Regions from separate parts of the Nocardiopsis mwathae genome, predicted to be linked through region 2. Evidence: riboswitches for the same ligand, from Rfam matches in the RefSeq annotation. Region 2 holds a riboswitch; each other region holds the start of a gene.
What was found. Region 2 has a riboswitch for cobalamin ahead of HNR23_RS23960 (ABC transporter substrate-binding protein). Riboswitches for the same ligand answer to the same signal wherever they lie in the genome.

Region 1 (2,191 bases), 2.1 Mb from region 2:
CAGGGCCAGGCGGGCGGCGTCGCGGACGTCGTCGGAGGTGACCTCGATGTGGTCGCGCCAGGCGGCCAGGGCCATGGCCGCGCGGGCGGTGACGATGTCCGCCCGCAGCCCGTCGACCTCGAACGCCGCGCACACGGCGGTGACCTGGCGCAGCGCGGCGTCGGAGAGGACGACCCCGGGCAGCCGCTTGCGTGCGGCGCGGATGTGCGCGGCGAGTTCGGCGTCCTCGCCGGAGTATCCGGCGGCGAAGGCTCCGGGGTCGGTCTCGAAGGCGAGGCGGCGGCGCACCACCTCGGCCCGCTCGGCCGGGTCGCGGGTGGCGGCGACCTCGACCGTGAGGCCGAAGCGGTCCAGCAGCTGCGGGCGCAGCTCGCCCTCCTCCGGGTTCATGGTGCCGACCAGAAGGAACCGTGCGGCGTGCGCGACCGACACGCCCTCGCGCTCGACGTGCGAGGTACCCATCGCCGCCGCGTCCAGGAGGAGGTCGACGAGGTGGTCGTGGAGCAGATTGACCTCGTCGACATAGAGGACGCCGCGGTGTGCGGCGGCGAGCAGGCCGGGTTCGAAGGCTTTGACACCCTCGGTGAGCGCGCGCTCGATGTCCAAGGAGCCCACCAGGCGGTCCTCACTCGCGCCGACCGGCAGCTCCACGAGGCGTGCGGCGCGCTCGGCGGGGACGGCGCCGTGGGGGTGGGGCCCGTCGGGGCACCGGGGGTCCGCGGCGGCGGGGTCGCAGGAGAACCGGCAGCCGTCGACGATGTCGAGGTCGGGCAGGAGCGCGGCGAGGGCGCGCACGACGGTGGATTTCGCGGTGCCCTTCTCACCTCGGACCAGCACACCGCCGACCGCCGGGGAGACGGCGTTGATCAGCAGCGCCAGTTTCAGGTCGTCCATGCCGACGACCGCGCTGAAGGGGTAGCGAGCCGGAGCGCTCACGCGGGTCAGTCCTTCCTCGGGAGTCCACGCCCATAGGGGTCGGTCGCGGCGCCGTGCAGTCTCCTGGCTCCCAGATCGCCGCGTCCCCGCCGCCTTCCCACCGGTGTCGTCCGGCAGTGGCTACGGTCGCGGGTCCGCTCCCTGGTCACAGTGGCGGGACCGCCCCGGATTCGCACCGGGTTCCTGCGTGCGGCGGCGGACCCCGGTAGGGCCGCACCGCCGACGTCGGCACCGCCCACCAGAATGGCACACGCCCGCCGGAGGACACTCCCGCGTCGGCTTTTCGGGCCGACCGGCCTATCCGGATGCTGAAACCGGTTCTAGCATGCGGTCCAGGCACCCGCTTCCCGCCGAGCGACCGATGGAGCGCACATGGCCACGGACCTGAAGCTGGGACTCGCGGTGGGGTACTGGGGTGCCCGCCCCGACGACGCCACCGCGACCGTACGGGCCGCCGAGGCCCTCGGGTACGACTCGGTGTGGACCGCCGAAGCCTACGGATCCGACGCCTTCACCCCGCTGGCCTGGTACGGAGCCCGGACCGAACGGATCGGCCTGGGCACCGGGATCGTGCAGCTCTCGGCGCGCACCCCGGTCGCCACCGCCATGCACGCGCTCACCCTCGACCACCTGTCCGGTGGGCGCCTGCGGCTCGGCATCGGGGTGTCCGGCCCGCAGGTGGTGGAGGGCTGGTACGGGCAGCCGTTCCCCCGCCCGCTGCAGCGGACCCGCGAGTACCTGGACATCATGCGCCGGGTCTGGCGCCGCGAGGCACCGGTCACCGCGCCGGGACCGCACTACCCGCTCCCCTATCCGGGCGGGACCGGGCTGGGCAAGCCGCTGAAGCCGATCACCCACCCGCTGCGCCCGCACATCCCCGTCTACCTGGGTGCCGAGGGACCGAAGAACGTCGCGCTGGCCGCCGAGATCGCCGACGGCTGGACCCCCCTCTTCTACCACCCGCGGATCAGCCCCGACGTGTACGCCGACGCGCTCGCCGGCGCCCCCGACGGCTTCGACATCGCCTGCACGGTCGCGGTGATCCCGCACGAGGACACCGCCGCGGCGCTGCGCGCGGCCAAGGCGCCGATCGCCTTCTACATCGGCGGCATGGGCGCCCGGGATGAGAACTTCCACCTCAACGTGTTCGTGCGCATGGGCTTCGCCGAGGCAGCCCACCGGGTGCAGGAGCTCTTCCTGGCCGGGCGCCGTGAGGAGGCGGTCGATGCCGTCCCCGACGACCTGGCCGACGGCC
Region 2 (2,191 bases):
GTCGCCGAGTACATCGACGAGTTGTACTCCGACGAGCGCCCGAAGGAGTTCAAGCTTCTGGGCCTGCGCTGGACCCTGTTGCACGGCGTCTACGACCCGAGCACGGACCCGGCCGCCTGGATGGACGTGAAGAAGACGCCGTACCCCGTCGGGGGGCGGTTCCTCGAAATGGGCTGCGGCGCGGGCATGGCGTCGGTCTACGGCGCCCTGCAGGGCTGTGCCGAGGTCGTCGCCGCCGACATCGCCCCCGAGGCGCTGGAGAACACCCGCGTCAACGCCGAGCGCCACGGGGTCGCCGACCGTGTCCGCACCGTCCAGAGCGACGTGTTCTCCGGGATCGACGCCACCGAGCGCTTCGACGCGATCTACTGGGGGTCGCCGTTCATCGAACCGCCCGACGAGTACGGCCCCGACGAGGCGCACCCCGCCTACTTCGACAACGGGTACGCCAGCCACCGCCGCTTCCTACGCGAGGCCCGCCACTACCTGGCCCCCGGCGGCCGCCTGTTCCTGGGCTTCGGCACCGAGGGCAACTGGGACCTTCTGGAACGCATCGCCGCCGAGTCCGGCCTGCGCACCTCGGTGGTCGCCAGCACCTCGTATGTGGAGGAGGACGAGGACGACGACACCGTCGTCCACGAGTACGGCGCCTGGCTGGTGGAGTTCCTCCCCGCCGACTAGCCGCCTCCGCCCCCGCGACGAGAAGCGCCCCACCGCCCCCGGGTGCCCGCATTCGGGCCCCGGGGGCGGCCTCGCGGCAGAGCCGGTGGTGAGCAGGGAAGACATCTGTGACCTTCCCGTTCGGGACGGGGTTGGTTAGCCTTTGGTCTGTCGACCGATCGCGACGGGATCCAGGAAGCCGGTGGGAGTCCGGCACGGTCCCGCCACTGTGACCGGGGAGCGACCTCCGTCGACGACCACGGCTGGAAGGGGGCCGGAAGGTCGGGGGGAGCGGTGATCCGGGAGTCAGGAGACTGACCTGTCGCGAACACGATCCACGGGGCGCGGACCCCAGGAGGCGTGCAGGGGGCCTGTCGCGTCGGCGGCGGGCCCGTCCGGGGTTCGGCGCGTGGTGCCCGGGGTGTGATCGGCCGTGTCCGGCCGGCCTGCCGCGGGCGGGCGTTCCCGTCCCGGGTGCAGGGTCTTCTGCAGGTCTGCGGCCGCAGATCTGAGAGGACCCCCCGGATGCCCGACCGTGCCGCGCCAGCACGACCCGACTCCCCCCGACCCCGGCAGTACGGACGACCCGACGCGCTTGCCGCCCCCGCCGTCCCGCGCCGCAGAGTGCTGCTGGGCGGTGTGCTGGCCGCGGTCGCCTCCCCCCTCTTCACCGCAGGGTGCGGGCGGGCCGAGCCCACCGGCGGCGCCGACGGGCGCACGGTCACCGACCTCGCGGGCGAGGACGTCGCGCTCTCCGGGCCGGTGGAGCGGGTCGTGACGATCCCCCTGCCCGCCGCGTCCATGGTGGTGGCGGTCAACGGCGGCCCGGACGTGCTGGTCGGCATGAACTCCGCGTCGCGCACCGCCATCGAGGACAGCTACCTCGGCGAGGTCTACCCCGAGCTGCTCGACGTGTCCACGGACGTGGCCGGCGCCGAGTTCGCCCCGAACATCGAGAGCGTCATGGCGCTGGAGCCGGACGTGGTGATCCAGTGGGGCGACCGAGGCCCCGGCCTCGTCGACCCCCTGCGCGACACCGGAATCCCGGTCGCGCAGCTCACCTACGGCACCCAGGAGGACCTGGAGGGCGCCATCACCCTCTACGGGGAGCTGCTCGGTAAGGAGGAGCGCTCCGGGCAGATGGTGGACACGATGCACGAACGGCTGCGGCGGCTCGGGGAGGAGCTGCCCGAACCCGGCGAGCGCCCCTCGGTCCTGTACGTGCGCGGCGCCGACGACAGCCTCGAAGCCGGCGCCGGGGCCTCCTACAACCACTTCGTCATCGACCTCGTCGGCGGCCGCAACCCCGCCGCCGACCTCGACACCGAGTGGGCCACGATCGACGTCGAGCAGCTGCTGGAGTGGGACCCCGACATCCTCCTCGTCGGCAACTTCGGCCCGGCCACACCGGACGCCGTGTACGACGACCCCGCCCTGGCGAGCCTGAGCGCCGTGCGCGAGCGCCGCGTCTACAAGGTGCCGCTGGGCGGCTACCGGTGGGACCCACCCAGCCAGGAGTCCCCGCTGATGT
Region 3 (2,191 bases), 4.4 Mb from region 2:
CGAAAAGGGTGCCCTTGACGGCGGGGTGCACGTCCCGCCAGGGGCTGCGGTAGGCGGCGGCGTCGATGGCCAGCATCGCGGGCGCCGCTCAGTCGCGGGCGGGGGCGGTGCCGTCCGGGGCGTCCCCGTGCGGGGACGCGTCCGTGGCGTCGGGGTCCCGGGGAGCCCCGGTGGTCCCGGCGGCCGAGGCGGCTGCCGACGGTGCCGGGGCCTGTTCCCGGCGCATACGGGAGCGCGTGTGCACGACACCGAAGTAGTAGCCGATGATGCCCGCGCCGATCGCGGCCTGCACCGCGAAGATGCCCGACTCGACCTCGGCCGAGGGGGCCTCGAACAAGGGGTCGAGCCACGGCTCGTAGGCCGGTGCGATCTCCTCGACGGCCTCCTCGCCCTGTTCGTCGGCGCCGGGGAAGGGTTCGTCGAGGTGGTCGCCCGCGCCGGTCACCAGTGGAAGCGCCGCGATCACCGCGATGACGGCCACCATGGCCCAGGTGATCCACGCCCGGGGGCGCGGGCCGCCGTCCCGGCGGGGGTCGGTGCCCTGGTCCGGCCGGGGCTGCTGCGGCTGTGCCGGTGTCATCGTTCAGGCCTTCTTTCGCTCGGTCGGGGCACCGGCGGTCGCCGCGGAGCGCAGCACGCCGAGTCGCAGCAGCTCGCTGCGGCTGGCACTGATGAGCAGCCGCACGATGACCACGGTCATCAGGCCCTCGATGACCGCGAGCGGGATCTGGGTGACGGAGAAGATGGTGCCGAACTTGATGAACGCGCCCAGGACGCCGGCCTGGGCGTCGGGGAAGGCCAGTGCCAGCTGCAGGCTCGTCACCGAGTAGGTGGCCAGGCTGGCCAGGCAGGCCGCGAAGAACACCGACAGCCCCAGCGAGGTGTTCTCGGTGAGTGCCCGGGTGAGCCCGCGTACCAGCCGGAACACACCGTAGGCGACCCACGGGCCGACGATGGCGAGCGAGAAGACGTTGGCGCCGAGCGTGGTCAGCCCGCCGTGGGCGAGGAGTAACGCCTGGAAGAGCAGGGTGATCGTGCCGAGTGCGGCCATGACGGGTGGTCGGAAGAGGACCGCGCCGAGACCCGTCCCGGCCGGGTGCGAGCTGCTGCCCGTGACGGACGGGATCTTCAGGGCGGACAGCACGAAGCAGAAGGCGCCGGCGGCGCCGAGGAGCAGCTTGGACTCGGGGTTGGTGCGGATCGTCGTCGTCAGCGCGCGGACGCCGTGGATGACGAACGGCGCTGAGACCGCGGTCCAGGCCACGGCGTGGACGGGCGGGAGGAAACCTTCGGCGATATGCATCTGTAGGGGACCAATCTCCAACACCTCGTGGACGGTCGTCGTATGCCGTGGCCGGTCTCCTGGCTGCGGGTCGACGCCCGTCGCCGGCCTTCCCAGGAGAGCGTCCGCGTACGGATGCCCTCCCAGTGGCCGTCACCGCCCGCTCCGCCGGAGGCAGGGGACGGGGCCCCGGGCTTCCCGTTCACAGTGGCGAGGGCCGCGCCGGTTTCGCACCGGACTTCCCGAACACCACGGCTCCCTGAAGGTAATGCCCTGGTCGTGCGCTTTGCAATAGCCAAAGATTCGCAATAGGTGCAGATGGGGCGACCGAAATCCCGACCCGGTGCGCGCTTCGGCCGCTCCGCAACGGTGCGGCCGGGCCGAGGGGGCGGGAAGCGCGGGTGTAGGGTGCGCTGTCGTCCGGTGCGGCGCGGGAACGGGAATTCGGCGAGGTGGTTTCTGGTGCGGGACACGGTGGGACGGTCTGCGGGCGCAGGCGCGCCCCCGTCGACCGCGGCCGAGGCGGACCTGCGGCACCACGGCGACGCCGAGACCGGCCCCGGGCTGCTCGACTTCGCGGTCAACGTGCGGACCGGGACGCCCCCGCCGTGGCTGGCCGAGCGGATCCGCGCGTCCGTCGCCGACCTGGCGGCCTACCCCGACCCCTCCGCGGCGCGCCGCGCCGTGGCCCGGCGCCACCGGCGCGATCCGGCCGAGGTGCTGCTCACCGCCGGGGCGGCCGAGGCGTTCGTGCTGCTCGCGCGGGTGCTCAGGCCGCGCCGTGCGGTCGTGGTGCACCCCCAGTTCACCGAGCCCGAGGCGGCCCTGCGCGCGGCCGGCCACCGGGTCGAGAGGGTCGTCCTCGCGCCCGACTTCACCCTCGACCCGCAGCGCGTCCCCGAGGACGCC
Region 4 (2,191 bases), 4.1 Mb from region 2:
CCAGGCGGTGCGCTCGCCCTCGTCGTCCTTCTCGTCCTGGGTCAGCCGCACGGCCATGACGTCGTCGCCGGCGACGCTCAGGTTCCACCCGATCTTGATGGACTCGGCCTTGGGGACGGCCCCGAGGAAGTCGTCCCGCTCCCGGTCGGTGATCTCGTCGAGCCGCTTGGCGAGCGGGTCGGCGTTGGGGACCTTGGGGTAGCTCAGCGACGCCGTGACACCGTTCTCCTCGGTCTCCTTCTTCTCCTCGGTGACGTCCGGGACGTTGTCGAGATCGACGACGGTGAGCTCGTCGGCCTCACCGGTGGCCTTGGCGCGCTCGGGCTGATCCGACCGTCGTTCGGCATCGGGCGAGGTACAGGCGCCGAGCGCCAGGGCGGTCGCGAGTGCGACCACGAGCGGGGCGAAGACCCGAGGCAGGCGTGGGGTGCGCCGACCGGCCGCGGTCGGCGCGGGCGAATGGGGCGTGGTGAACGGCGTGTGGGAGCCGCCTGGATCTGTCTGCAAGGGAAGGAACGTCTTTCGCATTTTTGGGGAGTTCTTCAGACCCGAAATCTCGGTCGAGCAGGGGTCCGGATCGCCTTCGCCTGGGGGAGTTCCGGAGGTGGAACCGGGCCCACGCAACGAGCTTAGAACGGCAGAGGGGCCGCCCGCTGTGCTGACAGGCAATAAGAGCGTCAACACCCGCTGACCGGAACGCAAAACCCCAGCAAGAGGGATGATTCGGGCGGATGGTGGCATGTCGGACTCAAGCGCCCGCGGGCGCGTCCCTATACTGGCAGCCGCGGTCGGTACACGCATGGCATCCGCCGGGCGTGTCGTAAGAGGGAACCCGGTGCGAATCCGGGACTGCCCCGCAGCGGTGAGTGGGAACGACAGCCGTCAACAGCACTGGGCCGAAACGCCTGGGAAGCGGCGGCCGGTAGGTCGCGTACCGGACATCCGGTGCGCATGCCCACGAGTCCGAATACCTGCCCTCCGCCCGCGGACGCGCCCGCGTCCGCGGTAGGTCCACGTGCCCCGAGGGAGGGCCGAGGGCGGCGGGCGCCACGCGTGCACCCGTGCTCCCGCGCTGCTCCCCCGAACGGTACGGCCGGACCGCCGACGGCTGTTCGACGAGGGAGAGACAGAGCCAGATGACTATCCGAACCCCGTTCCGCGGCGGTGGTGTCCGATGACGACGACCGTGCTCGGCTACCCCCGCATCGGCCCGGACCGCGAGCTCAAGCGCGCGAGTGAGGCCTACTGGAGGGGACGCACCACCGTCTCCGAACTGGACGCCGTCGCCGCCCGACTGCGCCGCGGCGTCTGGGAGACGCTGCGCGACGCCGGGGTGGCGGAGATCCCCGCCAACACCTTCTCCTACTACGACCACATGCTCGACACCGCGGTCCTCTTCGACCTCGTGCCCGAGCGGTTCCGCACCCCGGCCTTCGCCGGGGAGGGCCGCGAGGCCGAGCTGCGGCGCTACTTCGCCATGGCCCGGGGCGCCGACGACGTCGCCCCCCTGGAGATGACCAAGTGGTTCGACACGAACTACCACTACCTGGTCCCCGAACTCGCCCCCGGCCGGCGGCCGCGCCTGGCCGACCCCGCCAAACCACTCTCGGAGTTCACCCAGGCCAAGGGGCTGGGCATCCGGACGCATCCGGTCATCGTCGGCCCGCTCACCTTCCTGATGCTGGCCAAGCCCGCCGCCGACGCTCCGGAGGGCTGGCGGCCGCTGGACCTGCTCGACGACCTGCTGGGCTGCTACGCCGAACTCCTCGCCCGCCTGGCCGCCGCAGGAGCGCACCAGGTGCAGCTGGACGAGCCGATCCTGGCGACCGACGACGGCCGCGCCGAACCCGTCGCGCTGGAGCGGGCCTACACCCGGCTCGGTGAGCTCACCGACCGTCCGGAGCTCTTCGTCGCCACCTACTTCGGGTCCATCGGAACCGCTGCGCTCGACGTCCTCAAGCGCACCGGCGTGGAGCGTATCGGCCTGGACCTGGTCGCCGGCCCGGAGTCGGTGGACGAGGTCGCCGCCGTCTCCGGTCTGGGCGGCAAGACCCTGGTGGCCGGCGTCGTCGACGGGCGCAACGTCTGGCGCGCCGACCTCCCCAAGGCGCTGTCCACCCTGGGCTCGCTGCTGGGCCTGGCCGACCGCGTCGTCGTCGGCACCTCCTGCTCCCTGCTGCACGTCCCCATC

Region 1: it holds a riboswitch for cobalamin, as region 2 does, so the genes downstream of both, HNR23_RS14555 (putative cobaltochelatase) here and HNR23_RS23960 (ABC transporter substrate-binding protein) in region 2, are expected to answer to the same signal.
Region 3: it holds a riboswitch for cobalamin, as region 2 does, so the genes downstream of both, HNR23_RS04365 (energy-coupling factor ABC transporter permease) here and HNR23_RS23960 (ABC transporter substrate-binding protein) in region 2, are expected to answer to the same signal.
Region 4: it holds a riboswitch for cobalamin, as region 2 does, so the genes downstream of both, metE (5-methyltetrahydropteroyltriglutamate--homocysteine S-methyltransferase) here and HNR23_RS23960 (ABC transporter substrate-binding protein) in region 2, are expected to answer to the same signal.

The regions. Positions count from the first base shown of each region.
Region 1 is NZ_JACHDS010000001.1:3,378,426-3,380,616, forward strand. Features, by position in the region: gene HNR23_RS14555 (putative cobaltochelatase) at 1-936, opposite strand, end outside; cobalamin riboswitch at 993-1,122, opposite strand; gene HNR23_RS14560 (LLM class F420-dependent oxidoreductase) at 1,309-2,191, shown strand, end outside.
Region 2 is NZ_JACHDS010000001.1:5,460,574-5,462,764, reverse strand. Features, by position in the region: gene HNR23_RS23965 (methyltransferase domain-containing protein) at 1-681, shown strand, start outside; cobalamin riboswitch at 808-997, shown strand; gene HNR23_RS23960 (ABC transporter substrate-binding protein) at 1,186-2,191, shown strand, end outside.
Region 3 is NZ_JACHDS010000001.1:1,095,799-1,097,989, forward strand. Features, by position in the region: gene cbiQ (cobalt ECF transporter T component CbiQ) at 1-76, opposite strand, end outside; gene HNR23_RS04360 (energy-coupling factor ABC transporter substrate-binding protein) at 89-580, opposite strand; gene HNR23_RS04365 (energy-coupling factor ABC transporter permease) at 584-1,303, opposite strand; cobalamin riboswitch at 1,336-1,551, opposite strand; gene cobC (Rv2231c family pyridoxal phosphate-dependent protein CobC) at 1,757-2,191, shown strand, end outside.
Region 4 is NZ_JACHDS010000001.1:1,346,524-1,348,714, forward strand. Features, by position in the region: gene HNR23_RS05415 (polysaccharide deacetylase family protein) at 1-396, opposite strand, end outside; cobalamin riboswitch at 791-976, shown strand; gene metE (5-methyltetrahydropteroyltriglutamate--homocysteine S-methyltransferase) at 1,175-2,191, shown strand, end outside.